DNA from 4 places in the Microbacterium sp. WCS2018Hpa-23 genome. Region 3 is predicted to be linked to each of the others. Evidence: predicted binding sites of a transcription regulator. Region 3 holds the regulator's gene; each other region holds the start of a gene.
What was found. Region 3 encodes HrcA, which represses chaperone genes, less so after heat shock. Its sites were predicted from a motif close to TTNGCACTCGNNNNNNNCGAGTGCNAA; they were not measured.

Region 1: a site for HrcA is predicted at 5,873-5,899, ahead of groL (chaperonin GroEL). Genes of this name have one in related genera too.
Region 2: a site for HrcA is predicted at 3,343-3,369, ahead of RQG77_RS04090 (Hsp20/alpha crystallin family protein). Genes of this name have one in related genera too.
Region 4: a site for HrcA is predicted at 1,676-1,702, ahead of groES (co-chaperone GroES). Genes of this name have one in related genera too.

Annotation. Positions count from the first base shown of each region.
Region 1 covers NZ_JAVTIZ010000005.1:33,289-40,860, reverse strand. Annotated here, with positions in the region: gene RQG77_RS09425 (ATP-binding cassette domain-containing protein) at 1-717, opposite strand, end outside; gene RQG77_RS09420 (MmcQ/YjbR family DNA-binding protein) at 848-1,231, opposite strand; gene RQG77_RS09415 (SOS response-associated peptidase family protein) at 1,237-1,890, opposite strand; gene RQG77_RS09410 (DMT family transporter) at 1,945-2,886, shown strand; gene RQG77_RS09405 (nitroreductase family protein) at 2,887-3,435, opposite strand; gene msrB (peptide-methionine (R)-S-oxide reductase MsrB) at 3,432-3,836, opposite strand; gene RQG77_RS09395 (DUF2332 domain-containing protein) at 3,906-4,898, shown strand; gene RQG77_RS09390 (DUF3263 domain-containing protein) at 4,908-5,165, shown strand; gene RQG77_RS09385 (LytR C-terminal domain-containing protein) at 5,235-5,813, shown strand; gene groL (chaperonin GroEL) at 5,936-7,555, shown strand.
Region 2 covers NZ_JAVTIZ010000002.1:107,816-115,387, reverse strand. Annotated here, with positions in the region: gene RQG77_RS04105 (dicarboxylate/amino acid:cation symporter) at 1-1,142, shown strand, start outside; gene RQG77_RS04100 (sodium:proton antiporter) at 1,244-2,974, opposite strand; gene RQG77_RS04095 (MerR family transcriptional regulator) at 3,037-3,321, opposite strand; gene RQG77_RS04090 (Hsp20/alpha crystallin family protein) at 3,444-3,866, shown strand; gene RQG77_RS04085 (DUF2795 domain-containing protein) at 3,954-4,190, shown strand; gene RQG77_RS04080 (LLM class flavin-dependent oxidoreductase) at 4,251-5,288, shown strand; gene RQG77_RS04075 (hypothetical protein) at 5,958-6,596, shown strand; gene RQG77_RS04070 (hypothetical protein) at 7,039-7,248, shown strand; gene glp (gephyrin-like molybdotransferase Glp) at 7,315-7,572, shown strand, end outside.
Region 3 covers NZ_JAVTIZ010000004.1:125,401-132,972, reverse strand. Annotated here, with positions in the region: gene RQG77_RS08145 (DUF1990 family protein) at 1-257, shown strand, start outside; gene hemW (radical SAM family heme chaperone HemW) at 274-1,497, shown strand; gene RQG77_RS08135 (carboxylesterase family protein) at 1,513-2,928, opposite strand; gene hrcA (heat-inducible transcriptional repressor HrcA) at 3,020-4,051, shown strand; gene dnaJ (molecular chaperone DnaJ) at 4,091-5,206, shown strand; gene RQG77_RS08120 (16S rRNA (uracil(1498)-N(3))-methyltransferase) at 5,221-5,949, shown strand; gene RQG77_RS08115 (HIT domain-containing protein) at 5,993-6,340, shown strand; gene RQG77_RS08110 (PhoH family protein) at 6,405-7,430, shown strand; gene ybeY (rRNA maturation RNase YbeY) at 7,447-7,572, shown strand, end outside.
Region 4 covers NZ_JAVTIZ010000006.1:307,543-315,114, reverse strand. Annotated here, with positions in the region: gene RQG77_RS12470 (ABC transporter substrate-binding protein) at 1-51, opposite strand, end outside; gene rarD (EamA family transporter RarD) at 196-1,152, opposite strand; gene groES (co-chaperone GroES) at 1,296-1,592, opposite strand; gene RQG77_RS12455 (class I SAM-dependent methyltransferase) at 1,736-2,944, shown strand; gene RQG77_RS12450 (hypothetical protein) at 2,949-4,160, opposite strand; gene RQG77_RS12445 (hypothetical protein) at 4,164-4,676, opposite strand; gene tsaD (tRNA (adenosine(37)-N6)-threonylcarbamoyltransferase complex transferase subunit TsaD) at 4,676-5,746, opposite strand; gene rimI (ribosomal protein S18-alanine N-acetyltransferase) at 5,743-6,249, opposite strand; gene tsaB (tRNA (adenosine(37)-N6)-threonylcarbamoyltransferase complex dimerization subunit type 1 TsaB) at 6,246-6,869, opposite strand; gene tsaE (tRNA (adenosine(37)-N6)-threonylcarbamoyltransferase complex ATPase subunit type 1 TsaE) at 6,890-7,387, opposite strand; gene alr (alanine racemase) at 7,384-7,572, opposite strand, start outside.

The DNA.
Region 1 (7,572 bases), on a different contig from region 3:
CCCTCCGACGGCGGCCGCCAGATCGGCGGCACGGGGGGTGCGCACGCGCACGGTGTTCGTCGTCCATGCGCGCACCAGCTCCTGCAGCGGAGCATCGGCGAGCACCTGGCCGCGGCCCATCACGATCACGTGATCGGCGGTCTGCGCCATCTCGCTCATCAGGTGGCTGGACAGCAGGACCGTCCGCCCCTCGGACGCCGCGTGGCGCACGAACTGGCGCACCCAGCGCACACCCTCGGGGTCGAGGCCGTTCACCGGCTCATCGAGGATCAACGTGTGCGGGTCGCCGAGCAGCGCGGAGGCGATTCCGAGTCGCTGTCCCATGCCGAGCGAGAACTTGCCCGCGCGCTTGCGGGCGACCGGGCCGATGCCGGCGAGGTCGATGACCTCGTCGACGCGGGAGGCGGGGATGCCGTGGGTCGCCGCCATCGCGCGGAGGTGATTGCGTGCGGTGCGGCCCGTGTGCACCGCCTTCGCGTCGAGCAGAACGCCGACCTCGGTGAGCGGTGCGCGGAGCTTCCGATACTCCCGTCCGCCGACGGTCGCCGTGCCGGAGGTGGGCCGGTCGAGGCCGACGATCATGCGCATCGTCGTGGACTTGCCCGCGCCGTTCGGCCCGAGGAATCCCGTGACCGTGCCCGGCTGCACCGTGAACGAGACATCCTGGACGGCTGTCTTGTCTCCGAATCTCTTCGTGAGGCCTTCTGCTGTGATCATGTCTTCGACGCTACAGACGGCGCCCAGGCCCGCGCGTCCTCCCGGGGTACCGTTCCGCCGATGCCGGGGGTCATCCTCGAGGCGGATGCGCGGTGTCCCGCGGTGCCGGTGCCGCGTTGTCAGTGCCGAATCACGGAGCGGGGCGTCCGAACAGATTCGGATCGACCGGACGCTGCGCCTTCGGAAGCTTCTCGACGACCAATCGGTACGACTCTGTGACGAGCTCGGTCACGAGGTCTTCCTCCAGAGAAGGCCCGGGCGTCAGCGTGATCCAGTGCTTCTTGTTCATGTGATAGCCGGGCACGATGTCGGCGAACGTCTCGCGCAGCGCCACGGCGTCGTCAGGGTGCGACTTGAGCGTGATCCTGCCGGTGCCGTCGAGGGGGACCAGTAGGAACACCCGCCCTCGTACCTTGTACACGTCCCATTCGGGGCCGAACGGGTTCTCCCGCTCTGCGCCGGGCAGCTCTTCTGCGCGCTCGGTCGCGGCAGCGTTCAGTTGTGTCGAGTCCATGGTGATCAGAACAGCCGCTCCGCGCCCTTGTCGTCCTCACGAGGGGCGGCGTGCACGCGCTCGTCGAGCGTCGCGGCGGCGAGCAGTGCCTCGTCGATGATCTCCTTCGTCGGCTCGGCGGTGAGCCAGTCCTCGCTCAGCGAGGCAGGGATCAGCAGCGGCATCCGATCGTGGATGCCGGCGAGGTGCGGAGGGGCCGGGCGCATCACGATCGAGTAGCACGTGTAGGACTCTCCGTCGGCTGTGCGCCCGCGTTGGGTGACGGCGGCCATGCCGAAGAGCGCTCCGTCGTCGATGAGGAACTCGTGCCACACGCGCTCGGGCTTCTTCATCTCGTACCAGCTGGTCGCGGGGACGAGCGCCCTGGTCTTCAACCCACCGGGCCGGTCCTGCAGGCGCTCGGAACGGGTGTTGATCGACGGGAACTTCGAGGGCTCTCCGCCGATCAGGAACCCCCACCACGCAGGCTCCAACGTCGGAGAGGTCTCGGGCTGCACCACGATCGGATTGAGGTTGCGAAGGTTCTTGCCGGTCGGACGCACGGTCTCTCGAGCGTTCTCCTGCGCCCACCCCCGGAGCCCCTCGAGCACCGCCTCGTCGGCCGCAGCGAGGAGCTCGGTGTCGGTGAACCGCGGATCCAGACCATAACTCGCGCACATGCCGTCAGGGTACGCCCGGCCGCCGACATCCGCCCGCTCGGCTAGGGTCGACAGGTGTCCCAGACCCGCCGACTCTCCCCGCCCGTCGCGCTCGGCGGGGCGGTGGCGATCGGCGTCATGACCGCCATCCAGGCGCGCATCAACGGGGTGCTCGGCGTCAAGGTCGACAACGGCATCGTCGCGGGCCTCATCTCCTTCGCGGTCGGGCTCGCCGCCCTGATCGTCGTGATCGCCTGCATCCCCTCGGCCCGGCGAGGAGTCGGCCGGCTGCGCGACGGCATCCGCGATCGGACGATCCCGTTCTGGATGCTCCTCGGCGGCGCGTGCGGAGCCCTCACCGTCTCGGCCCAGGGCGTCACGGCCGGCGTGCTCGGCGTCTCGCTGTTCACGGTCGGAGTCGTCGCGGGGCAGACGCTCCACGGCCTCGTGCTCGATCGCATCGGCTTCGGACCCGCCGGCGTCGTCGCCGTGACCCCCGGGCGTGTGCTCGGCGGGGCGCTGGCGCTCGCCGCAGTCGGGATCTCGCTCAGCGGCGACGTGCTCGCCACGGCGCCGCTGTGGATGCTCCTCCTGCCGTTCGCCGCGGGTGTCGGCATCGCATGGCAGGCGGCGACGAACGGTCGTCTGGCGCAGCGGGTGCAGTCGCCCCTCTCGGCGACTCTCATGAGCTTCATCGCAGGAACGATCGCGCTTCTCGTCGCTGCGGGCATCAGCGTCGCCGTGCGAGGTCTGCCGCAGGCGCCGCCCGCCGAGCCCTGGCTGTACCTCGGCGGGTTCCTGGGATCGGCCTACATCCTGCTCGGCGCCTTCATCGTGGCGCACACGGGTGTGCTGCTGATGGGGCTCGGGTCGGTGCTGGGGCAGCTCGCGACGTCGGTGATCATCGACCTGCTGTGGCCTGCGGCCGCGGGACCCGCCCCCTGGCAGATCGTCGGGATGGTGGTCGTCGCCGTGGCGTCCGTCATCGTCGCGCTGCCGCGTCGCCGACGGAGTTGACTACTTCTTCTTGGGCTGCGGCATCCGGGTGACGAGAGCGCTGGCGTCGACGGGCTTCCGTCGCCCCGGCTTCTTTCCCGCGGGCTTGCCCCCGACGTAGAGCCACCCGAGCAGCTCCTCGTTCTTGCCGATGCCGTGAGCCTTGGCGACGGCCTTCGAGCGCGTGTACCGTCCGGTGCGCCAGAGCACGCCCCAGCCGGCCTCGTCGAGCAGCAGACTGAGCATGTGCGCGACGCCGGAGGCGACGGCCTCCTGCTCCCACCGGGGCACCTTGTCGCTCTTGCGGTAGCTGGCGACCACGGCGATCAGCAGCGGTGCACGGAGGGGCTTCGACGACGGTGACTTGTCTCCCTCGGCCTTCGCGATCGCCGCACCGAGCACCTCGCGGTCGGACCCGCGCAGCTCGATGAGCCGCCACGGACGCAGCGACGAGTGGTCGGCGACCCGTCCGGCCGCGGCGACGAGCTTCAGCAGCTCGTCGCGCGACGGCGCCTCATCTGTGACCTTCGACCAGGACTGTCGCGCGCGGACGGCTTCTAGGGCCTTCACGACTCTTCGGGCGTGAAGTTCATCGCGATGGAGTTCATGCAGTAGCGGTCGCCGGTGGGCGTGCCGAAGCCGTCGGGGAAGACGTGGCCCAGGTGCGAGCCGCAGTTCGCGCAGCGGACCTCCGTGCGCACCATGCCGAGGGTCGTGTCCTCGATGAGCTGCACCGCGTCGGGGCGGATCGACTCGTAGAAGCTCGGCCATCCGCATCCGGAGTCGAACTTGGTGCCGCTCTTGAACAGCTCGGCGCCGCACGCCCCGCACGTGTAGAGGCCTGCGCGGCCCTCGTCGAGCAGCTCGCCCGTCCATGCACGCTCGGTCGCGGCTTCACGCAGCACGGCGTACTGCTCTTCGCCGAGCTCCTCGCGCCACTCTTCTTCGGTCTTGTCCACGCTGTACGACATCGGTCCTCCTGGGGGTCTGCTCCATTCTCTCGCGTTCGACGCCCCTCGGCGCCACGAGACAATGGATGCATGACGGATGCCGTGCAGCAGCGCTACGCGCGCTTCGCCGAGCAGGAGGCGCCAGGGCGCAGCGACCTGTATGTCGAATGGGCGGAGGGTGTCGCGGGCGACCCTGAGGTGCAGGGGATCCTCGCGCGGATCCCGGAGAACAGGCGGCAGCCTCCGCTCGTGTTCGCGGTGACGCGGATGCTGGGTGCGACACTCGACGGATACGGCGCCTGGCGGTCGTTCGTCGTCGCACGTGCCGACGAGATCGTCGTCGAGTGCACCGGGCGGCGGCTGCAGACGAACGAGCCGCTGCGACTCGCCCCGTTGCTTCCCGTGCTGTCTGAGATCGACGGCCCGATCGCGCTGCTCGAGGTCGGCGCCTCCGCAGGGCTCTGCCTATACCCCGACCGGTACTCGTATCGCTTCGTGGGCGCCGACGGGCGACTGCGGTCGTCGCTCGACCCCGCTGGCGGCCCATCGACCGTGTTGCTCGAGAGTCGTGTCGAGGGAGACCTTCCCCCTATCCGGATGCCCGACGTCGTGTGGCGTGCCGGCATCGACCTCGCGCCTCTCGACGCCCGTGATGACCGCGATCGACGCTGGCTGCAGGGACTCGTGTGGCCGGGGGAGCGCGGGCGGGAGCAGCGGGTGACCGCAGCGCTCGACATCGCGGCATCCGACCCGCCGATGCTCGTGGTCGGGGACGCGATCGAGCGGATCGACGCGCTCGCCGCCGACGCGCCGCGCGACGCCACGCTCGTCGTGACGACTCCCGGCGTGCTCGTGCACATCCCCAGAGAGGCACGTGAGGCACTCGTCGACCGAATCCGAGGGCTCGACGCGCGCTGGGTCACGATCGACCCTCCCGCGCTCCTCGACGTCTGGGTGCCTCCCGTCGCCGCCGAAGGATGGCCCGGCTTCGTGGTGGCGCTCGACGGGGAGGTGCGTGCGGCAGCCGACCCACTCGGCCGATGGTGGGAGTGGCGCGCAGGGATCGACGCGCCGGCGACCTAATCTGATCTCATGCTGGAAGAGCTGAGCGAGCGGGATCGTGCGATCCTCGCGCTGGAGACCGCGTGGCCGCGGCACGGCGGCGCGAAGGAGGAGACCATCCGCACCCAACTGGGCATGAGCTCGGCCCGCTATTACCAGCTCCTCGGCCGTCTCCTCGAGTCCGAGGCGGCATTGGAGTACGACCCCATGCTGGTGCGCCGCCTCCGCCGCATCCGCGACGCGCGATCGTTCCAGAGGGCGTCGCGAACCCCCGGTTTCGTCGGCTGACGGAGCTTCCCGCCACGCGCTGAGGCGCCACGATGCGGATACACGGGTCGGTGCCGTTAGCATCGAGGAGTGTCAAAGCCCAGCCGAGATCGATTCGACGACGTCCCCCGATCGTCCGGACGCGTCGGAGCGCACCGCGCCGAAGCCCCCGGGATGAACGGCTGGGTGGTCCTGCTCTGGTCCTTCGTGGCCGCACTGGTGCTGATCATCGGCGGCATCTTCGGCTCGCTGGTGGTGATGGGGCGGATCAGCCTCTTCCCCGAGGCCGTCCCGACCGCGACTCCCACGCCGGTGGAGACCGGCGTGGTCGACGTCACGTACTCGGTGATGATCCTGAACGCCTCGCCCGACGCGGGGCTGGACGAGCAGATGCGCGATGTGCTGATCAACAACGGCTGGGCGGCCGACGCCGTGTTCGCCAGCGACAGCGCGAGCCAGGACTTCTCGACCACGACCGTGTACTACATCGCAGACGAGGATGAGCTGGCGGCCATCGGACTCGCGAATCTGATCGGCGGAGCGGCGGTCGAGCAGAGCGACTTCTACGCCGATCTGAACGACACCGGGGCGAAGCAGCTCACGGTCGTCATCGGACTCGACCGATCGACGAGCGCGCCGGAGACTCCGGCGGAGACGCCCGCCCCGTAGACCGCCGCGCAGTCCCTCCGCGCAGCTTGCACTCGAAGGGGTCGAGTGCCAGAATGGCGTTAGCACTCTCTCACTCTGAGTGCTAAACCCAACGTCTACGTCCAGGAGGGACGACAAAACTCATGGCAAAGATCATCGCTTTCGATGAGGAGGCCCGCCGCGGCCTCGAGCGCGGCCTCAACATTCTCGCCGACGCCGTCAAGGTGACGCTCGGCCCGCGCGGTCGCAACGTCGTGCTGGAGAAGAAGTGGGGCGCCCCCACGATCACGAACGACGGCGTGTCCATCGCCAAGGAGATCGAGCTCGACGACCCGTACGAGAAGATCGGTGCGGAGCTCGTCAAGGAGGTCGCCAAGAAGACCGACGACGTCGCCGGTGACGGAACCACCACCGCCACGGTGCTCGCTCAGGCACTCGTCCGCGAGGGCCTGCGCAACGTCGCGGCCGGCGCAGACCCCATCTCGCTCAAGCGCGGCATCGAGAAGGCCGTCGCAGCGATCACCGAGGAGCTCCTCGCCAGCGCGAAGGAGATCGACTCCAAGGAGCAGATCGCCGCGACCGCGTCGATCTCCGCCGCTGACCCCGCGATCGGCGAGCTCATCGCCGAGGCGATCGACAAGGTCGGCAAGGAGGGTGTCGTCACCGTCGAGGAGTCGCAGACCTTCGGCACCGAGCTCGAGCTCACCGAGGGCATGCGCTTCGACAAGGGCTACCTGAACCCGTACTTCGTGACGGACCCGGAGCGCCAGGAGGCTGTCTTCGAAGACGCCTACATCCTCATCGCGAACCAGAAGATCTCGAACATCAAGGACCTTCTGCCCATCGTCGACAAGGTGATCCAGGACGGCAAGGAGCTCGTCATCATCGCCGAGGACGTCGAGGGCGAGGCTCTCGCGACTCTCGTGCTCAACAAGCTCAAGGGCATCTTCAAGTCGGTCGCCGTCAAGGCCCCCGGCTTCGGTGACCGTCGCAAGGCGCAGCTGCAGGACATCGCGATCCTCACCGGTGGTCAGGTCATCACCGAAGAGGTCGGTCTCAAGCTCGAGAACGCCACGCTCGACCTGCTGGGTCGTGCACGCAAGGTCATCGTCACCAAGGACGAGACCACGATCGTCGAGGGTGCTGGCGAGGCCGACCAGATCGAGGGTCGCGTCACGCAGATCCGTCGTGAGATCGAGAACACCGACAGCGACTACGACCGTGAGAAGCTGCAGGAGCGTCTCGCCAAGCTTGCAGGTGGCGTCGCCGTCATCAAGGCGGGCGCGGCAACCGAGGTCGAGCTCAAGGAGCGCAAGCACCGCATCGAGGACGCCGTCCGCAACGCGAAGGCAGCCGTCGAAGAGGGCATCGTCCCCGGTGGTGGCGTCGCGCTGATCCAGTCGGGCACCAAGGCTCTCGACGCTCTGTCGCTCACGGGCGACGAGGCGACCGGTGCGAACATCGTTCGCGTCGCGATCGAGGCTCCGCTCAAGCAGATCGCGCTGAACGCCGGTCTCGAGCCGGGTGTCGTCGCGAACAAGGTCTCCGAGCTCCCCTCGGGCCAGGGCCTGAACGCGGCAACGGGCGAGTACGTCGACATGTTCGCTGCAGGAATCATCGACCCGGCGAAGGTGACCCGCTCGGCGCTGCAGAACGCAGCCTCGATCGCGGCTCTCTTCCTCACCACCGAGGTCGTGGTGGCTGACAAGCCCGAGAAGGCTGCAGCTCCGATGGGTGACCCGTCGGGTGGCATGGACTTCTGATCCATCAGCACTGACAG
Region 2 (7,572 bases), on a different contig from region 3:
TCGCCGGGCAGACCCTGCTGTGGTTCGCGATCACCGCGTTCATCGCCGTGACCATCGGCATCACGCTGGGCCTCGTCATCCAGCCCGGCAACCGGGCCGGCGACGGCCTCGAGCCGAGCGACCCCTACACGGTGGGCACGTGGTGGAACTTCCTCCTCGGCCTGATCCCGCAGAACTTCCTCGGCCTCAGCGTCAGCACCAACCCCGGCGCCGCCGAGGGCACGTTCTCGTCGAGCGTGAACTTCAACATCCTGCAGATCATCGTGATCGCGGTCGCCGTGGGCATCGCGGCGCTCAAGGCCGGCAAGAAGGCCGAGCCGTTCCTCGCGTTCACCGAGTCGCTGCTCAAGGTGATCCAGCGCGTGCTGTGGTGGATCATCCGCATCGCCCCGCTCGGCACCTTCGGTCTGATCGGCGCGGCGGTCGTCAAGTACGGCTGGGAGAAGCTCGCCTCGCTCGGCTGGTTCGCGATCGCGGTCTACATCGGCCTCGCGCTGGTGCTGTTCGTCGTCTACCCGATCCTCGTCAAGACCAACGGCCTGTCGATCAAGCAGTACTTCTCGGGCGTGTGGCCGGCCGTGCAGCTCGCGTTCGTCAGCCGCTCGTCGATCGGCACCCTGCCCCTGACCGAGCGCGTCACCGAGCGCAACCTCGGTGTGCCCCGCTCGTACGCCTCGTTCGCCGTGCCGTTCGGCGCGACGACCAAGATGGACGGCTGTGCCGCGATCTACCCGGCCATCGCCGCGATCTTCGTCGCGCAGTTCTTCGGCATCGAGCTGAACCTCGTGCAGTATCTGCTGATCGTGCTCGTCTCGGTCGTCGGCTCCGCCGCCACCGCCGGCACCACGGGCGCGACGGTCATGCTCACGCTGACGCTGTCGACCCTGGGCCTGCCGCTCGAGGGCGTCGGCCTGCTGCTCGCGATCGACCCGATCCTCGACATGGGCCGCACCGCGGTCAACGTCGCGGGCCAGGCGCTCGTGCCGACCATCGTCGCCAAGCGCGAGGGCATCCTCGACGAGGAGCTCTACAACGCCCCGCGCGAAGGCCTGCCCTTCGCCGACGACTCCGACGACGACGCGCCCGAGGCGGATGCATCCGGCACCGCGGACGCCGAGAAGGAACCGGCCGGCCGCCGCTGACCCCGCATCACCCGAGCGCCTCGCCCCTCACCGGGCGAGGCGCTCGTGCGTGCGGCAGGTGACTCCGCAACCGCCGCGTGTGTTCGGGACCTGAGCGGGCGCTACGCGCGGCCCTGCTGGCGCGTGGCGCCACGCGTGTCGAGCGCCAGCTCCTCGGCATCCATCGCGGTCATCAGCTCGCGCATGACCTCCTCGTCGAGGTTGCCGGCGTCACGCTCGGCCAGCAGGATGTCGCGACGCACCTGCAGCCACCCGCGCGAGAGGGCGACGAGATCGTCGTACGACGGCCGCGCTGCGGCATCCTCGACCTGCTGCGCCTCATCGGTGTCCTTCTCGACCCGGGTCATGCGCTTGGTGAACGCGTCGAAGACGCTGAGGTCGACCTCGCCGTACTTCTGCTCCCACTCGACGCGCTTCTCGGCGAGGAACGCCTTGCCCGCCTCGCGGCTCTTCTCCTTGACCTCGGCGATCGCTCTCTCGTCGTCTGCGTCGTCGACATCACTGGCGATGCCCAGCCCGCGGATAAGCAGTGGCAGCGTGAGGCCCTGCAGCAGCAGTGTGCCGACCGTGACGATGAAAGCCACCACCACGATCGCATGCGACGGTTCGGTGTCGAGAGCCGCGAGGTCGGCCGCGGCGAGCGCTGTCGCGAGCGTGACGACGCCGCGCATTCCCGCCCACGAGATGACGGCGTTGTCCTTCCAGGTCAGCTGCAGCCCGGCCATGCGGTCGCGCACGATCTTGGAGCGCAGCTCCTCGGCGCTGTAGTCCTTCCAGCGTTTCGACTCACGTCGTCGCTCGTCGAAGGCGCCGGACTCGACCGTGCGATCCCAGCGCTCGAGTCGCTTGCGGTCTTGGAAGTTGGCCCACCCGTTCGCCGGGTACACGTAGAGCGGCCGCATGACGAGGACGACCAGCATCACGGCACCCGAGAGCAGCAGGATGCGCCCCACCTCCTCGCCGCCGAGGTCGCTGAGCACCCGGGGGAACTGCAGGCCGATGTAAGCGAACACGAAGCTCTCGAGGAGCAGGTCGGCCGACAGCCACAGCGGCGTCTCCTGCTGGCGGGTCGTGTAGTCGGTGCGCGGGGAGTTGTAGCCGACGTAGAGCCCCATCGCCACGACGGCGAGCACACCGGATCCGAGCAGGTGCTCGGCGATCGCGTACGCGCCGAAGGGGGCGAGCAGGCCGAAGGTGCCGATGACGACGGCGTCGTTGATGCGCATGCGCAGCTGGTGCAGCACGATGCCGAAGACGAGTCCGATCGCGACGCCGACCCCGACGGCGAGCAGGAACTGCCCGATGCCGTCGACGATGCCGACCGTGGCACCGGCGATGATCGCCGCGAACACCCGGTACAGGGTCAGCGAGGTCGCGTCGTTGATCAGGCTCTCCCCCGAGAGCACCGTCATGATGCGCCGAGGCAGACCGAGCTTGCGACCGATCGCGGCCGCCGAGACCGCGTCCGGCGGCGCGACGATGGCTCCCAGCAGCAGTGCGCCCGGCAGAGTCAGCGACGGCAGGATCCACCACGCCACGAGCCCCACCGCGAGCGATGTGAGCAGCACGAGAGTGATGCCGAGCCGGCGGATCTGCGGCAGGCTGCGCTTGAAGCCCACGAACGACACGTCGAGGGCGGCCGAGTACAGCAGCGGCGGAAGCACGAGGTTCAGCAGCAGGTGGCCGTCGATCTCGACGTCGGGCACGAAGGGCAGGAAGGATGCCGCGAGCGCCACCACCGTCACGAGCAGCGGTGCCGGCCAGCCGCGCCATCGGGCGATCGCCGCCACGACGACAGCACCGACGAGCACGTAGAAGATCTCGGCATCCATGCCTTTAAAGTACTGCCCTCCCTCGACGTCGCACGATGTGCACCCCGAGTCGAAGCACGAGGTCAGCCGCGGTCGTCGGCGAGCTCGTCGCGCAGCCCGGCGTTCTCATCTTCCAGATCGAGGACCCGTCGGATGCCGACGATGTTGATGCCCTCGACGCGCAGCCCCGTCACCCGACGAATGCGCTCGAGATCGTCGTCGCTGTAGCGGCGCGTGCCTCCGTCGCTGCGCGCGGGAGCGACGAGACCCTTGGCTTCGAATAGCCGCAGACTGGCCTCCGGGACGCCGCTGAGCTGCGCTGCGACGGCGATGCCGTACAGCGGTGTGCTCGAATCGCGTTCACCCATCGGCATCTCCCTCTCTCAGCACTTGCATTCTATCTCGCCCTGTTCTATAAAAAATCTATAGCCATCGGTGCAGATAATCTGCATCCACATCGCCCACTCGGGCCACTCGAAAGGAGATACTCATGGCCATGTCCTTCGATCCGTTCAGTCAGCTCGACCGCTTCGCTGCGAGCGTGCTGGACTCCGTCCGCGCACCCCGTCTCATGCCGGTGGACCTCTACCGCGACGGTGACAGGTACATCCTGCACGCGGACCTTCCCGGCATCGACCCTGGGTCCATCGACGTCGACCTCGACGGCGGACAACTCACGATCCGTGCGCAGCGCACGGCCGACGGTCGCGAAGGTGTCCGCTGGCTCGCCCGCGAACGCGGGGCCGGTTCGTTCCTCCGCCAGTTCTCGCTCGGCGACGGCGTGGACCTCGACGCGATCAGCGCCTCGTACGAGAGCGGGGTGCTCTCGGTGATCATCCCTGTCAGCGAGCGCGCCAAGCCCCGCAAGATCGAGGTCGAATCGAGCGACAACCGGCAGTCGATCACCGCCTGACGATCGGCCCCTGACGATCACCGTCCGATTCCGGTGGGCCGGGTGCAGCCCGGCCCACCTCTCCCGTCATCCGGAAAGGACTCCCTCATGCACACCTCCCCTGCACTCGACCGGTTCCTCCGCGGAATGGAGTACCCGGCGACGCGTGACGACCTGCTCCGCGAAGCAGCCCGCGACGGACTCGGCCCCGACGACCGCGCCGCACTCGCGCAGCTTCCCGAGCAGAGCTTCAGCGCGGCCTGGCACATCCGCTACCACCTCACGCGCCATGCGCTCGCCGAGGAGCTCGTCCCCTCGGCATCCGCTGCGCCCGTCGCGGCCTGACACGCACCGGCCACGAGGCGGGCGGGAATGCCGCGCCCGCCCCAGCCGTTGCATCCGGGGATGACTTCCACCGCGCTCTCCGTTCTCGACCTCGTCCCGGTTCGCACCGGGCAGACCAGTGCCGAGGCGATCTCCGCCTCCCTCTCCCTCGCGGCCACCGCCGACCGGCTCGGCTATCGCCGCTACTGGTTCGCCGAGCACCACAACATGCCCGCTGTGGCATCCACCACTCCTCCGGTGCTGATCGCCGCAGCCGCGATGCGCACGACGCAGATCCGTCTGGGCTCGGGCGGTGTCATGCTGCCCAACCACGCTCCGCTGATCGTCGCCGAGCAGTTCGCCGCCCTCGAGGCCATCGCCCCCGGCCGCATCGACCTGGGCCTCGGCCGGGCCCCCGGCAGCGACCCCGTGATCACGCAGCTGTTGCGCGGATCGGGCACGACGAGCGACGTCGAGCAGTTCCCCCGCAACGTTCAGGACATCGCCGCTCTCATCTCGGGCGCGGGCGCGACCGTGCGCTTCACGTCCGGCGGCGAGTACACGGTGCACGCGACGCCGTCGGCCACCGGCAGCCCCGAGGTGTGGCTGCTCGGATCCAGCGACTACTCCGCCCAGCTCGCCGCATCGCACGGCCTGCCGTACGTCTTCGCGAACCACTTCTCAGGGCAGGGCCTCGAGCGCGCACTCGATCTCTACCGCACGGGATACCAGCCGAGCGAAGAGCACCCCGAGCCCCGCACCTTCCTGACGGTAAACGTCGTGGCATCCCCCACTCAGGAGGAGGCCGAGGCGCGGGCGCTCCCCCAGCTGCGCATGATGTCGCGCCTGCGCCTGAACAAGCCGCTGATCGCACTCGAGACGGTCGAAGAGGCACTGGCCGCCGAGTCGGATGCCGCGACCGACCAGGTCGTCGAGGCCGCCCGCTCCCGCTGGTTCGTCGGCACGGGCGAATCCGTCGCCGAAGAGGTGCGTGCCTTCGCGTCGAAGTGGGGCGTCGACGAGGTCATGCTGTCGCCCGTCGCGGGAGCGTACGAATCCGAGCCGCGCGACTCCGCCGCCGGCCGCGCCCAGACGCTGGAGCTCGTCGCCGCGCTCTGACCTCCGCGCCGCCCCGCTCCGCAGCGCACCGCCCCGCGCCGCCCTGCCCCGCGCCGCCCTGCCCCGTCCTGCACCGCACCGCCCTGCCCCGTCCTGCCCCGTCCTGCCCCGTCCTGCCCCGTCCCCCAGTCGGGGCCACTTCCGCATCCGTTCTCCAGGCGGGGCCACTTCCGCATCCGTTCTCCAGGCGGGGCCACTTCCGCAGGCTGAAAAGGGCTCCGCGGTGCAGAAGTGGCCCCGTCCGCGGCGCCGGATGCAGAAGTCGCCCCGCTCGCGATGGCGTCCTGCACCGCGCATGCCGACCACCGGCGCGACTTGTCCACATCTCTCGGGATCCCGGCGACCATCAGGCTCGAATGGCACATCCGATCGACGAGCCTGAGCGCATGCGCCATCGGATACTCCTCCCCGACCAACTCGGCCGCCACTTCACGGTGCGGCAGGCCGCGTCGGCGGGAATCGGCCGGGGTCGCGTCTCCGCACGCGATCTCGACCGACCTTTCCGCGGGGTGCGCTCGGTTGAGGCTGCGGAAACACCGCTCGAGCGGATCTCCGCGTTCGCGCCCCGTCTGCACCGTGGTCAGTTGATCGGCGGAGAGACGGCGATGCGGGTATGGGGGGTATCCGCATCCCGGCATCTGGAACGTCGAGGCACCGATCGTCGTGGTGGTGGCGACGGGTTCGGCGCGCGTCCGCAGCCGCGGCGTCACCGGCCGACGCCTGGCGGAGGGACGAGTCCATCCCTGGCGAATCGGCGAGCTCCCGCTCATCGATCCGGTGGCGGCTCTGTTCATGTGCGCCGCGACGTTGACCGACGGTCAGGTCGTCGTCGCTCTCGATGCACTGATCACTGCGGCTGACAACTATCCCGGTCTACGTGCGGCACGTCCGCCGTTCACCGTGATCGACATCGAGCAGCGCCTGCGGGATTGGGGCCGCTTCCCCGGTTCCCGACGAGTCCGCGATGCGCTTTCCCGCGCGCGCGAAGGAGTGGAGTCTCCGAAGGAGACCGAGACGAGGCTGCTCATCGTGGCCGACGGTCTTCCTGAACCCGTCGTGCAGCACGAGATCCACGAGAACGGCCTCTTCATCGCGCGGAGCGACATGGCCTATCCCGAACTCAAGATCGCGATCGAGTACGAGGGCGACGGCCACCGCACGAGCCGCGACCAGTGGCGACGTGACATCCAGCGACAGCGCGAACTCGAGGACCACGGATGGATCGTCATCCGCGTGACCCAGCTCGACCTGGATGACGCACGACCGCTACTGGACCGCATCCGTCGCGCGATGGCATCCCGCCGCTGACCCTCACCATCTCCTTTTCCTCGCCGAACTCGAGCCGGGGCCGCGGGCCGGCAGGCGCCCAGGCGGGGCCACTTTCGCACCTCCGCCCAGGCGGGGCCACTTTCGCACCGGAATCGCTTACCAGCAATGCGAACGTGACCCCGCACACGTGTGCCATGCGAAAGTGACCCGGCACAGGTAGTGGGCGCACTCACGGATGACAAGGGCACTCACGAAGGTGCCCCGAACTCGCCCATCCCGATCCTCAAGGGCCTGCGGTTGGGGCCAGTTCCGCATCTCGACTCGTGCGCGGGGTCACTTCCGCACCCTCGTCACCACTTCACGATGCGCTTTTGACCCCGCACAGGCGCCCGGTGCGAAAGTGACCCCGGGCCCCCGCGTCAAGGGCTGGTATTCCGGTGCGCCTGGGCGTAGCGTCACGAGCAACGGAAGGGGTTCGATGATGAGCACGACCAAGACCCTGGCACTCTGGGTGGCTTATGGCACGAACGGTGTCGCAGGCAGCATCCGACACGATGATGAGGGGTACACCGTCGTCATGGCGGGTTCCGATGCGGCGACGGGTACCTACCCGAATCTCGCGTCGGCGAAGGGCGCGCTGCACTCGCACATGTCGCCGGGCAGTGCCTGGCCCATGTTCCGCGAGCACTGACCCAGAAGGGGAGTGCGGGGCGCAACGGTCGCGGGGTCACGCCCGCGACCGTCGTACGCTGACTTCATGCGTATCGCCCCTCTTGCCGTGACTGCCGCCATGCGGACGGTCGACGAGCATCTCGCGATGGTTCTCGCCGCGACGGTGGCCCGGTCGGACGAGTCCGTGCGGGTCGACGACGCCCTGGGCCGCACCCTCGCCGAGCCGGTGCGCGCCCGAGTGGATGCGCCGCTGTTCGACAACTCCGCGATGGACGGATACGCCGTGCGATACCCGGACGTGGCCGCGGCGACAGCTGCGCATCCCGTCGCACTGCGGGTGATC
Region 3 (7,572 bases):
TGATCTCGGTCACCGAAGAGAAGCGTCGCATCGGATTCGTGCTGGGCACGGTCGGCGGCTCCGTCGTGCGCGGTGAGGAATCCTTCGACATCGACTGGCGCGAGGACAACGACGAGGTGTGGTTCTCGGTGCGCGCATTCGATGCGCCGAACTCCCTGCTGTACCGCGTCGTCCCCGCGCTCGTGAAGCGCCGTCGCCGGGAGCTGTTCGCGCGCTACCTGCGGGCGATCTCTCCGCTCTACGCGACTCCGGTCTGATGGCCGCAGTTCTCTGATGGCCGGTCCCCTTCCTCTGGGCGATCCGGCACCGGCAGACGGACGCCTTCCGTCCGATCTCGCGATCGACCCGGCTGTGCCGTTCTCGGCGTATCTCCACGTCCCCTTCTGCCGGGTGCGCTGCGGCTACTGCGACTTCAACACCTACACGTCCGGCGAGCTTCGCGGTGCGAAGCAGGAGGACTACGCCTCGACGCTGATCACCGAGATCGACCTGGCGAAGCGCGTGCTCGCGGATGCGGGCGCGCTGCGCCCGATGGACACTGTGTTCTTCGGCGGAGGCACGCCGACTCTCCTGCCCGCGGGAGATCTCGCCCGGATGCTCGGTGCGGCGACCGACGCGTTCGGTCTGACGGACGGCGCCGAGGTCACGGTCGAGGCGAACCCCGACACCGTGACGCCCGGGGTCGCCCGCACACTCGCGGATGCCGGTGTGACGAGGCTCTCGATCGGCATGCAGTCGGCAGTGCCGCATGTGCTCGCCGCTCTCGACCGCACCCATCGCCCCGAGAACGTGACGACAGCAGTCGCGGCGGCGAAGGATGCAGGCCTCGCGGTCAGCGTCGACCTCATCTACGGAGCGCCGGGGGAGTCGCTGGCCGACTGGGAGGCATCGCTCGATGCGGCGCTCGCGCTCGAGTCGGACCACATCTCGGCCTATGCGCTGATCATCGAGGACGGCACGAAGCTCGCGCGGCAGATCCGCCGAGGTGAGGTGCCGACGCCGGACGACGACCTGCAGGCCGACATGTACGAGCTCGCCGATGCGCGTCTCGCAGCGGCGGGCTTCGACTGGTACGAGATCAGCAACTGGTCGCGCACTGTGGAACAGCGCTCGCGACACAATCTCGCGTACTGGCGGGGAAGTGACTGGTGGGGCTTCGGCCCCGGCGCGCACAGCCACATCGCAGGGCTCCGGTGGTGGAACGTGAAGCACCCGGCCGCCTACGCGCAGCGTCTCGCCGCCGAGGAGTCGCCGGCCGCCGGAACCGAGCGTCCTGATGCGAAATCGAGGACCCTCGAGCGGATTCTGCTGCTGAGCCGCATCCGCGAGGGGATCGCGGTCGCCGACCTGCAGCCGGACAAGCGCACGCGTGTCGCCGGCCTGATCGCGGACGGCCTCGTCGACCCCGCCGCCGCGGTGCGCGGGCGCGGGCGCGTGCAGCTCACACTGCGAGGACGCCTGCTCGCCGATGCTGTGGTGCGCGAGCTCACGGACTGACCGCGTATCGGGTCGCTACGGCAGCAGGTCGAGTGCCTCTGTACGTCGCTGTGCGACGGTGGAGGACTGGGTGTCGAACAGTCGCGTCATCCGTTCGGGGCCGAACCGTGGCCACCCCGGGTCACCGGTCTTGATGAAGGAGATCCACGCCGAGTGCATCTCGTCTGCAAGGTTCTGCGGCGCATCGGCTCCGGCGAGCCGTTGTGCTTCGGGGTCGCGGAGGCGGTCGAACACGAAGCCCAGCTCGAGAGCGTGAGCCGCACGCAGATCGCGGACAGTGCTCTGCCAGGCGAATTCGTAGACATAGGTCGGCGCTGTGCGCGCCCTGGCCAGTCGGGTCAGCGGCGCGCGCAGCATGATGTCTGTGGCGAGCTGGCCGAAGATCTCGCCCGTGGAAGCTCCGGGAAAGGTCGCACGATAGGCCGCGACGGCCGTCCGCGGGATCCGCAGAGCGAGTCGTGCGAGCAGCAGCTTCGAGGGACTGACTCCGGCGAGGGCAGCCGGGGGGAACCAGAGACGATACTCGTCCGTGTTGCTCCCGATGAGAAGCGGGACGTCGGTGTCGGCGAGGACCTCGTGCGGCGAGTGGGGAAGAGACTCGGCATCCACCGCGAACTGGAACCCGGGCGCCCCGCCCAGCGGCGACGAGCCGGCGGCCTGTCGCCTGCGCGCATGGAGCAGCTTCGCAGGGGACGCTCCGAGGAAGCCCGCGCGGTCGGCCCTGATGCCGAGCTGCTTCGCCAGCTGCGCCGTGACGCGGCCCGCTCTTTTCGCGGTCTGCGCCTCGAGCGGTCCGGATTCGATGATCGCCCGCGCGATCATCGAGCGCGACGAGAGGTTCGCGAGCAGACCGGCGACGATCGCACCCCCGGCGGATTCACCCATGGCCGTGATCTGCGACGGGTCGCCGCCGAACGCGGCTATCTCGCTGTGCACCCAGGCGAGTCCGGCCGCGGCGTCCTGCAGACCGAGATTCCGAGGGGCACCGTCGAGCACCGAGAAGCCCTCGGAGCCCAGACGGTAGTTGATCGACGCGAACACGATCCCCGCCCGAGCGAACGCGGCTCCGTCGTAGAGGGGGAGCGCGGCGGTACCCCGCTCGAGCGCGCCGCCGTGGATCCAGAGGACGACGGGCGCGCCCGCGGCATCCTCCGGCGCCCAGATGTTGGCCGAGAGGATCTCGTCTCCCGGGATCTCGACCGAGCCCAGCAGGTCGCCGATCGCCCCGGGGTACGGATGCTGCGGAGCCGTCGGACCGAACGCCGTGGCGTCCCGGACGCCCTCCCACACGGGAGCGGGCTGCGGCGCGCGAAAGCGGTTCGCCCCGAACGGTGCGGCGGCGTACGGGATGCCGAGGTAGCGACGCACTCCGCCGATCGCTTCGCCCCGCACGATTCCGGTGGACACGGTGACCTGCGGCGCGACACTCATACCCGTCATCGTAGGGCGATCAGCGCGGCACCCGCCTCGGCGGGTAGAATTGGCACTCGTACCCAGTGAGTGCCAGAGGGAGGGGGTTGCGATGGTCAGTGAAAGAGGCCTCCAGGTTCTCCGCGCGATCGTGCAGGACTACGTCGAGACGCACGAGCCGGTCGGCAGCCGATCGATCGTCGACCGCTATTCGTTCGGTGTGTCCGCTGCGACGATCCGCAACGACATGGCACTGCTCGAAGACGAAGAGCTCATCGCCGCGCCGCACACATCATCGGGTCGAGTCCCGACCGACAAGGGCTACCGCGTCTTCGTCGACCACCTCGCGCAGCTGCGTCCGCTCACGGTCGCGCAGCGCACGGCGATCGAGTCGTTCCTGACGGCGCCCTCCGACCTCGACGACCTGATGGTGCGCACCGTCCGTGTGCTCACCCAGCTCACGGGACAGGTCGCCCTCGCTCAGTACCCGTCGTTCGCGCGGGCGCACCTCACCCATCTCGAACTCGTCGCGTTGTCGCCCAACCGGCTGCTGATCGTCCTCGTCACCGATGCGGGTGGGGTCTCCCAGCGCATGGCGCCGCTGCCGGTCGATGTCGACGAAGCCGACATGGCGATCCTCCGTGCGCGTCTGTCGGCGCTCATCACCGGGCGCGCGGTGAGCGATGCGGCCGAGCGACTGCAGAACCTGCTCGCCGCAGACGAGCACTCGCGCGACGTCGCGCTGCGGGCACTCGCGACGATCATCATCGATGAGCTCGGGGCTTTCCGTCAGGAGCGCCTTGTGATGGCGGGAGCGGCGACCCTCGCGCGACGCGAGCAGGACTTCCGCGGCAGCATCCACCCTCTGCTCGAGGCGATCGAAGAGCAGGTCACCCTGCTGCGCCTGATGAGCGAGATGGAGGCGGACTCACATGGCCTCGCGGCCAGCATCGGTACCGAGAACGCCTCGTTCGGCCTCGGAGAGGCATCGATCGTGGCCAGCAACTACGCCGCGCCCAGCGGCACGGCGCGTGTCGGCGTGATGGGGCCGACGCGCATGGACTATCCGAGCAATCTCGCGGCTGCGCGGGCTGTCGCCCGCTATCTCTCGCGGATGCTCGATGAAGACGAGGCGTCCCGCTGACGCGGGCGCCCAGAGAACAGCACACGCAGAAGGGCCATTGTGGCAGACCACTACGAGGTACTCGGCGTCTCTCGCGACGCCTCCACCGACGAGATCAAGAAGGCGTACCGACGTCTGGCTCGTCAGCTCCACCCCGACGTGAACCCGGGTGAAGACGCCGCCGAGCGGTTCAAGCTCGTGACGCACGCGTACGACGTGCTCAGCGACGACGAATCGCGTCGTCGCTACGACATGGGCGGCGGAGACGGCGCTGCCGGCAACTTCGGCGGCTTCGGCGGTTTCGGTGACATCTTCGAGACGTTCTTCGGTGCGGGTCAAGGCGGCGGCAGGGGAGCGCGTCCACGGTCCCGCCGGGAGCGCGGACAGGACGCGCTGGTCCGCGTGACGCTTGATCTGGGCGACGTCGTCTTCGGTGCGCACCGTGACATCGAGGTCGACACCGCTGTCCTGTGCGAGACCTGCAACGGCTCGTGCTGCCAGGAGGGCACGTCTCCCGTCACCTGCGACATCTGCGGTGGCTCCGGTCACGTGCAGCGCCAGGTGCGCAGCCTGCTCGGCAACGTCGTGACGTCGCAGCCGTGCGGCACCTGCGAGGGCTACGGCACGACCATTCCCTACCCGTGCGGCACCTGCGGCGGTCAGGGACGCGTGCGCTCGCGCCGCACGGTCTCGCTCGACATCCCGGCCGGCGTCGAGACGGGCCTGCGTCTGCAGCTCCCCGGATCCGGCGAGGTCGGCAAGGCCGGCGGCCCGAACGGCGACCTGTACGTCGAGGTCACCGTCAATCCGCATCCGTCCTTCAGCCGTGACGGCGACGACCTGCTGGCGACGCTCGAGGTCTCGATGCCCGACGCGATCCTCGGCACCGAGACCACGATCCAGGGGCTCGACGGCGAGGTCGACCTCGAGGTCCGCTCCGGCGTGCAGTCGGGTGACGTCCTGACGATCAAGGGTCGCGGCATCACTCCACTGCGAGGCAGCCAGCGCGGCGATCTCCGCGTCGGCGTCCAGGTGGTCACCCCGACCAAGCTCGATTCCGCACAGCGGGCGCTCATCGAGGACTTCGCGAAGAAGACGAAGGCGCCGGGCCCCCAGCTGGCGCAGTTCCAGCAGGGACTCTTCTCGAAGCTCCGCGACCGCTTCCGCTCGCACTGACCCGGACGGCGCTCATGGCTCTGCACTTCCTCGTCGAATCGTCGTCGGATGCCGCGGTCGGCGACCTCGTGTCGCTCACCGGGGCCGAGGCCAAGCATGCCGCGGTGGTCCGCCGTCTCCGCGTCGGCGAGGCGGTGACTGTGGGCGACGGTGCGGGCGTATGGCTCACCGGCATCGCAGAGGAGGTCTCGCCCTCCCGTGTCGACGTCCGTGTGTCCGAGCGATCCGCAGACCTGGCGCCCACTCCTCGTCTCGTCCTCGTGCAGGCGCTGGCGAAGGGCGATCGCGACGAGCTCGCGGTGCAGGCAGCGTGCGAGCTCGGCGTCGACGAGATCGTGCCGTGGCAGGCGAGCCGCAGCATCTCGAGGTGGGAGGGCGCCAAGGCGATCAAAGGCCGAGAGCGCTGGGCGACAATCGTCCGCGAGGCGGCCAAGCAGGCGCATCGTGCGTGGGTGCCTGAGGTGTCGGCCCCGGCATCGACCGCAGATCTCGTGAAGCGTACGTCGTCCGAGCGCGTGCTGCTGCTCGATCCGAGCGCGACCACGCGGTTGTCGGAGCTCGAGCCCGACGGCCGAGACCTCGTGCTCGTGGTCGGACCGGAGGGCGGCATCTCGGACGATGAGCTGAAGAAGCTGTCTGACGCCGGCGCCGAGCGCGTGCTTCTCGGAGACACGGTGCTGCGCACCTCGACAGCCGGCCCCGCAGCTATCGCGGTCCTGTCCGTGGCGCTCGGCCGCTGGTGATCGGCTACGGGCCCGTCCGTGCTGCGGTCAGTAGACTGGGAGCATGTCCGAGCCCTCGATCTTCACGCGCATCCTGAACGGTGACATCCCGGGCGAGATCCTGCTCGACACCGGTCGGGTGTTCGCGATCCGTGACATCAACCCGCAGGCGCCGCTGCATGCGCTCGTGATCCCCAAGACCGAGGACTATCGCGACGTGACCGAGCTCGCGGCGGGTGACCCCGGTCTTCTTGCGGAGATGGTCGCAGCGGCCGCGCAGCTCGCGTCCGAGCACGCGAACGGGGAGTACCGCCTCATCTTCAACAACGGCGCGAGCGCCGCCCAGTCCGTCTTCCACGTGCACGCCCATGTGCTCGGCAACATCGAGGAGAACAAGCTCGTTGGCTTCTGACGAAAACGATTCTGTGACCGCATCCGACACCGCCGTCGAGAAGATCTATGCCGACGGTGTCGCCATGGTGCAGCTCCTCGGCCCCCAGGACCGACTGCTGCGGATGCTCGAGAAGGAGCACCGCGACGTGCAGGTGCTCGTACGAGGCAACGAGATCACGCTCACGGGTGCGGCTGACGCCGTCGCGAAGGCGAAGACACTGGTCGACGAGCTGATGACCATGACGAAGGCCGGGCACGACCTCGCTCCGAGCGATGTGACCAGTTCCGCGCGCCTCCTGCGCAATGACGGCGGTCCTCGCCCGAGCGAGGTGCTCGGCGAAGCGATCCTGTCGACCAGGGGCAAGGTCATCCGACCCAAGACCCTCGGCCAGAAGGAGTATGTCGACGCGATCGAGGAGAACACGATCGTCTTCGGCATCGGCCCGGCCGGTACCGGAAAGACCTACCTCGCGATGGCGAAGGCCGTCCAGGCGCTGCAGCGCAAGGAGGTCACCAGGATCATCCTCACGCGTCCTGCCGTCGAGGCCGGCGAGCGTCTGGGCTTCCTGCCCGGCACTCTCACCGACAAGATCGACCCGTATCTGCGCCCGCTCTACGACGCGCTGAACGAGATGATGGACCCCGAGATCGTCCCTCGCCTGATGGCGACGGGGACGATCGAAGTGGCACCGCTCGCGTACATGCGCGGCCGCACGCTCAACGACTCGTTCGTCGTGCTCGACGAGGCGCAGAACACGACGCCCGAGCAGATGAAGATGTTCCTGACGCGTCTCGGCTTCGGCTCGAAGATGGTCGTCACGGGTGACATCACCCAGGTGGATCTTCCCCAGGGCTCGTCGGGACTGCGTCTCGTGACGCGTGTGCTCGACGGAATCGACGACATCCACTTCGCTCGCCTCACGAGTGAGGACGTGGTGCGTCACTCTCTCGTCGGCCGCATCGTCGATGCGTACAGCGAGTACGACGAACGTCGCACCGCTCAGCGCTTCGAGCGCGAGCAGGCTGCCGAGTTCGCCAATCGCGCCGACCGCCGAGGCGCACAACGACCAGGACCCCGGGACCGGATGCCGAAACGTGGCCTCTCCTGATGAAACGAGCACAGCAATGATCGAGATCAACAACGAGTCGGCTATCGACGTCGACGAGACGGTGCTGCAGCGACTGACCGACTTCAACCTCGCGCAGATGCACGTCAGCCCTGACGCCGAGGTCGCGATCGTGCTCGTCGAC
Region 4 (7,572 bases), on a different contig from region 3:
CGCGACTCCGGCGAGGATCTTGGCGCTGCGCGAGCGCGTGAATGCGGTCATGATGCTCCCTTGCGTGACTGGCCGTGGATTGTGACCACGGTCGGGTGCTCTAACACTAGGACTGAAAGGTCTCGCGTAGGGGTCGCCGATGTTTCGGTGCGTTAACGATCCGACACCGGGTTTCGCAGCCGTTGATCCGCCGGTTCAGGCCAGCTCGGGCTGCGCACTCCTCCGCCCGCGGCGGGCGGCCAGCAGCAGGTCGATGATGAACACGGCGATCGCGATCCAGACGATGACGAAGCCGAGCCATCGCTCGAGCGGCATCGGCTCGCCCAGTACCGCTGCTCCGATGATGAATTGCATGACTGGCGTGATGAACTGGATCATCCCGATGACGGTCAGGTTGATGCGTCGGGTGCCGGCGGCGAACAGCAGCAGCGGCACCGCCGTCGCCACTCCAGCGAAGGCGAGAAGCACAGCGTGCCAGACTCCGTGGGAGCCCATCGTGATTCCGTCGGGGGTGGCGGCGACGAGGATCAACTGCACCACCGCGATCGGGATCAACCAGAACGACTCGAGCGTGAGACCGCTGATCGCGTCGACCGCGGGGCCGATCTTCTTCTTGATGAGCCCGTAGACGCCGAACGACGCGGTGAGCGACAGCGCGATCCACGGGAACTCGCCATAGAAGAGGACGATCACGATCACGGCGACGGCGGCGATGCCGATCGCCGCCCACTGCAACCTGCGGATGCTCTCCTTGAGCACGAACACCCCGAGCAGAACAGTGGTGATCGGATTGATGAAGTACCCGAGGCTGGTCTCGACGATGTTCCCCGAGAGGGTGCCGATGAGGAACACCTGCCAGTTGACGTAGATCAGGACACCGGCCAGTGCGGTCCATCCCAGCAGTCTCGGCTGCCGGATGATCGCGCCGATCGCCTTCCACCCGCGAGTCACTGTCAGAAGCAGGATGCAGAACACGAATGACAGCAGTACCCGCCAGGCGACGACCTCCCACGGCCCTGTCGGCACGAGCAGCAGGAAGTAGAGGGGAAGGACACCCCACAGCAGGTACGCACCCCCTGCATACGCGACCCCCGCGGTCTGCGTCGCTCGGGCGGCGGCGGTGTTCGTCGTGGCTGTGTTCGTCGGGGGCACCGCACAACCCTATTCCCGGCGCGAAGCGGCTCCTCGCCGTGCGCCCGCCTTGGTCAGAGAATGGCAGGAATCGGTGGCCACCTGGCGGGATGCAGAAAGGGCCCGGATGCGAGAAGCATCCGAGCCCTTCCGAAGACGTTGTCTCAGCGGACGACGACTGCGAGCACGTCGCGCGCCGACAGGACGAGGAACTCGTCTGCGCCGAACTTCACCTCGGTGCCGCCGTACTTGCTGTACAGGACACGGTCGCCGACGGCGACGTCGAGCGGAACGCGGTTGCCGTTGTCATCGATGCGGCCGGGGCCCACGGCCACGACCTCGCCCTCCTGGGGCTTCTCCTTGGCGGTGTCGGGGATGACCAGGCCACTCGCGGTGGTCTGCTCGGCCTCGACCTGCTTGATGACGATGCGGTCCTCGAGCGGCTTGATGGAAACCGACACGGTCTACCTCTTCTTTCTTGACGCTGACAGGAAGACTTTTCGCACTCTCAACCCGAGAGTGCTAATCCAGTCTAGGCGTTCCGCTGGCACTCACGCAATGCGAGTGCCAATGCGTCGATCGGGCCGCCGCCTAAGCTGGGCAGGTGGAGATCTCCGAGCTGCGCGCCCTGCTCACGCCCGAGGGCCTTGAACTGCTGGATGCGCTCGGCCCCGTCGATCAGGTCGCCGATGTGGCCCGCGCGGTGTCGCGCCTGCGATCAGCCGGACACTCCCCCGATATCGTCTCGGCCGTGGTCGGGCAGGCGCATCTGCGGGCCAAGGCGAAAGCCAAGTTCGGCGACTTCGCGGCGAGGATGCTGTTCACCCGTGCGGGACTCGAGCAGGCGACACGTCTCGGTGTCGCCGCCCGCCACGCACAGCGGATGCGTCGGGCCGGAATCACGAGCGTCGCCGACCTCGGCTGCGGAATCGGCGGAGACTCCCTCGCCTTCGCCGGTGCAGGCCTCGACGTGCAGGCGGTGGATGCCGACGAGGTGACGGCCGCGATCGCGGCCTACAACCTCGCGCCATTCGGCGAGAGCGCGGTCGTGAGGCACGGCACGGCGCAGGAGAACGTGCCGTCCGATGCGAGCGACACCGGTGCTATCTGGATGGATCCTGCTCGGCGCACCTCGGGGCACAGCGAGACGCGGCGGGTGTCGTCCGACGACTACTCGCCTCCACTCGACTGGGCCTTCGATCTGGCATCCCGCCGTCCGACAGGCATCAAGCTCGGCCCCGGACATGATCGTGACGCCCTCCCTACCGACGCCGAGGCGCAGTGGGTGAGCGCCGAGGGCAGCGTCGTCGAGCTGGTGCTGTGGACCGGAGCGCTCGCGCGTGCGGGCGTCCGCCGCGCGGCACTCGTGATCCGCGGCGAGCGCTCGCACGAACTCACGGCCGGGGCCGACGCGGAGGACGTTCCCGTGCGCGGACTCGGGGCTTTTCTGCATGAGCCGGACGGAGCGGTCATCCGCGCACGGCTGATCGGAGACGTCGGGCGGAGCCTCGATGCGGGCATGCTCGATGAGCGCATCGCCTATCTGACCTCGGACGCTGCGCTGACGAGCCCGTTCGTGCAGTCGTTCCGGGTACGCGAGACGATGGCGGCGAATCCGAAGGCCGTCAGCGCAGTGCTCAAGACTCACGGCATCGGCACTCTCGAGATCAAGAAACGCGGCATGGACGTCGATCCCGCGGCCTTCCGCAAGAAGCTCACGCTCAAGGGGAGTCAGTCGGCGACGTTGATCCTCACCAGGATCGGCGACCAGCGGCGCGCGATCCTCGCCGACAGGGTGCCCGCCGCGCACTGACCGTTCACCCTTCGGTGTCGTCCGACGGTATCTCCACCTGAATCGGGTCCTGGTACTCCCCACCCAGCTCGAGCGTCTCGCCGGGCCTCACCGTCACACCGGGTTGTGCGGTGTCGGCCGCCGACACGTCCCCCGCGATGACGAGGTACGGGGTCTGGTTCGACGTGAAAGCCAGCGTGATGCTCCAGGACTCCTCGACGCTCCCTGAGACATCGGCCGTGATACCGCCGAGGCTGAGGCCGGAGGACTGTGCTTCACCCAGCGGCCCGCACGCGATCCCGTCGATCGCGTCGACCACCAGACAGTCCTCGCCAGTCGCTCCCACAAGGCGCTGTCCGTACCAGATCGGGGCGTCCTGGAAATAGCCCACGACGGAGAAGGAGTAGTCCTGGAAGCCCTCTTCCAGAAGCTCTTCCGCGCGCACGCGCTCCTCACCTGCGAACTGCGACAGCCAGTCGTTCTGCGAGCTCGGCCACCGCTGGATGATCGCCACGAGTTCGCCCTCGGTGGTGCGCACGGCGGACGCCCAGATCTGCTCGGCGTCCTCACCCTCGACGGAATCGAGGTTCACCGACACACCGACGCCGCTGCCGTTCTGAGCGTCCTCGCTCCGCTGGCACTGGGTCGCTGAGTCCTGCGGGGTGTCGAGGATGAGGCAGACCATCTCGCCGTCCTCTTTGGTCGCGTGCCAGACGAGGACATCCTCCTCCCGTCCGATCGCCCTCAGGCTTCCGGCGTCGTACCCGCCGTCAGCCTGGAGTTCGGCTCGGCGCTCCTGTTGAGCTGCGGTGAGGTCGACACCTCCTGCTCGACCGAACAGAGCCCACCCTGCCGCGAGACCGACCACCAGCAATACGGCGGAGGCGGCGGCGATCGCCTTCCAGTGCTGTCGGAGGGCGGCGCGCAGGGCCGTCGTCTCGCCAGCCTGCACGTCGCCGGTCGGTTCGCTCGCGCCCGCCCCATTCGCCGTGTCGTCGTCGGCGGCTTCTTCGGCGACGGGCGCGTCGGTCGATTCCACTTCCGACGATTCCACGACGGTCGATTCCGGTGCAGCAGCTTCCGGTGCCGCAGTCGCGGCCGACCTCCACCCCCGGGTGGCCTCGAGTTCACGCAGCCGCGCGGCATCCGCATCCGTCAGACCGCCGTCGCGTCCGTAGGCCTTCAGCTGCAGGGCGCGCAGCTCGGCGGCATTCTCGGCTTTCTCGGCGTCGAGCATCCGCTAGCCGAGTCTCTCGAACTGCATGCCTGCCCACACCAGCCATCCGAGGCTGTACACGGTCGCGCACAGGCCGAGGACGAGCGCCCATCGCGCGATCGCGCGGCTCTCGACCGGCCGCCGCAACGACATGATCGCCGCGATCACCGCGACGACAGCGATCGGAACGCCCCAGCCGACGAAGAATGACGCCACCAGGGCGACGATCGCCGCCATCAGCGCCCACGGCGCGAGCCTGGTGTCGTCGATGGCTGCATCCGCGGTCGACGGCTGCCACTCGGCATCGTGACCGATGTCGTCGGCGACCGGTCCGCTCACGACCACGGGCTCGACACCGACCGGTCCCGTGGGCAGCTTGGTGTAGCCGTCGCGCCGCGCGCCCGGAATCCGCGCCGAGCCGGCCGGGTGCTCGACCTCGCCGCTGGGCCCCTCGATCCGGGGACGAGGGAGGGCTGCGTCCGGCACTGAAGCGGGATCGCCCCCGTGCGGGCCGGGGGTGCGGGGAACGTCGCTCATCACATCACCGCGACGCGCTCATCGACCTGGATCTCGGTGACGGGAAGGGTCGAGTCCGCGCCGAACGCGAAGGTCGACGGGCGACGGCCCGACGCGATCAGCTCGGCCGCGAGCGCGGCGATCATCGCCCCGTTGTCGGTGCACAGCGACAGCGGGGGGATGCGGACGGTGACTCCCGCGGCCTCGGCCCTGCTGAGGGCGACCTCGCGCAGCCGACGGTTCGCGATCACGCCGCCGCCGAGCAGCAGACGGGGGACGCCGAGGTCGGCACAGGCAGCGAGTGCCTTGGTCACCAGCACATCCACGACGGCCTCGCGGAAGCTCGCAGCAACATCGGCGACGGGCACGGGCACGCCGTCTGCCTCGCAGCGCTCCACCCAGCGTGCGACGGCCGTCTTGAGGCCCGAGAACGAGAAGTCGTAACGGTGCTTCGCCAGGTCGGATGCCCGGGAGAGACCCCGCGGGAATCGGATCGCGTTCGGGTCGCCGTCGAGGGCTGCCCGATCGATCTCAGGCCCGCCGGGGTACGGCAGCGACAGCAGGCGGGCGACCTTGTCGAACGCCTCACCGGCCGCATCGTCCATGGTCTCGCCGAGCATCTCGACGTCGGTGGTGAGGTCGCGCACGTGGAGCAGCGACGTGTGTCCGCCCGAGACGAGCAGCGCGATCGTCGGGTACTCCAGCGGCTCGGAGTCCGGGGTGAGGATGTCGGCCGCGATATGGCCCACGAGATGGTTCACCGCGTACAGAGGCTTGTCGAGCGCGACGGCCAGGCCCTTCGCGGCCCCCACTCCGACCATGAGCGCGCCCGCGAGGCCGGGGCCGCTCGTCACGGCCACCGCGTCGAGGTCGTCGAGTCGCACACCCGCCTCGGCGAGCGCGGCGTCGATCGACGGCTGCAGCGCCTCGAGATGCGCACGTGCCGCGACCTCCGGAACGACTCCTCCGTATCGAGCATGCTCGTCCATGCTCGAGGCGATCGTGTTCGACAGCAGGGTACGCCCGCGGACGATCCCGATGCCGGTCTCGTCGCAGCTCGTCTCGATGCCCAGCACCAGCGGCTCGGTCATGCAGTGGCCTCCTTGGCGGCATCCGTGATCGCCTCGTCCTGATGTGCGGAACGAGGATGCTGCAGAGCGAGGCGCATCACGATCGCATCGACGTCATCGGGCTGGTAGTACCGCGGGCGGCGGCCGATCTCCTCGAACCCCTCGGACAGGTACAGTCCTTCGGCACTCGGGTTGTCGGCGCGGACCTCGAGGAAGACCTCGCGAGCGCCTCTCTCCCCCGCCGCGTCGAGCAGTGCGCGCAGCAGCGCACGCCCTCGCCCCGCGCCTCGGTGGTCGGCGTCCAAGGCGATGGTCTGGATGTCGGCATCCCGAGAACCCTCGAGGGCTCGGACTCCCCCATAGCCGATGATCGCGCCGTCGAGCTCGTCGACCAGATAGCGCCCATGCGGACTCGCGAGCTCGAGAGCCATGGCCTGTGAGCTCCACGCGTCGGTGGGGAAGGAACGGTGCTCTATCGCCATGATGGCGTCGAGGTCGTCCGGCGTCGCGTCGCGCAGAGTCATCGCCCCACCTTCTTCGGCGCGCCGGGCACGGTCACATCAGGGTGCCGCAGATACAGCGGCTCGTCACCTGTGAGGGAGCGCCCCGCCGCCACGGCCCTGGCACCCACCCGGGCGAGGTCCACGGCAGACAGGATCTCGACGTCGATGCGACGGACCCCGCCGAGGTGCTCATCCGCGTCCACGCTGGGCACCAGCCTCGTATCGACGGTCACGAGCGGGATGCCGTCGGCATCCGTCCCGTCGAACACCGTGATGGCGACCTCACGACGACGTGCGTCGGTGACGATCGCGAACGGCCCCGAGACGGCATCCCGCTCGATCGCGGTGAGGGCCGCGGCGAGATGGCTCGGCACGGGGATGACGGGGATGCCACGACCCAGCGCGAACGCGCGCGCGGCGGCGATGCCGATGCGGAGCCCGGTGAAGGGGCCGGGTCCCATGCCGGCGACCACATGGGCGATCTCGCCGCTTCCGGTCTCGCTGATCGCTCGGACCAGCAGATCTCCGATGACCTCGGCGTGCCCGAGGGGGTCTGCCGCGGAGGCGTCGGAGAGACGGGTGCCGTCGTCATCGATGAGGGCGACGGCGGTGCCCAGGGAGGTGTCGACGGCGAGGATCACCTCTCCAGGGTAGTCGGGGTTCAACCGGCGATCGCTGAGCGTCCTCCGCGCGTGATCGTCACGTGCCGCGGAGCGTCGGCATCGAGCTCGGAGGGGTCGAGATCGTCGTCGCCGCCGACAGGACGTTCGAGCTCGATGTCCCACCAGGTGTCTGCGAGGTCCTCGGCCATCCCGCGCCCCCATTCGATCACGACGACCGAGCGCGCGAGATCGAGATCGAGGTCGTCGAGCTCCGCTCCTGAGCCGAGACGGTAGGCGTCCACATGCACCAGTGGCGCGCGTCCGACGAGCGAGGGATGCGTCCGCGCGATCACGAAGGTCGGGCTCTGCACCGGACCGCGCACGCCGAGGCCTTCGGCGAGCCCTCGCGTGAAAGTCGTCTTGCCGGCACCGAGGGGGCCGGTGAGGATCAGCAGGTCTCCCGCTTCGAGCTGCTCGCCGATACGGAAGCCGAGCTGCTCCATCGCCTCCGACGTCTCGATCTCGAGGCGACCGAGGAACGCGGGGTCGACGCTCATGCCGACCGCCGGGCGACGCGCGCGCCGATGCGGGTCACGATCTCGTAGTTGATGGTCGAGGCGACGTTCGCCCACTCCGCCGCCGACGGGACTCCGAGGGTCGGGTCGCCGAACAGCACGACCTCGTCGCCTATCGACACGGGCGCGTCGCCCACGTCGACCACGAACTGATCCATCGCGATGCG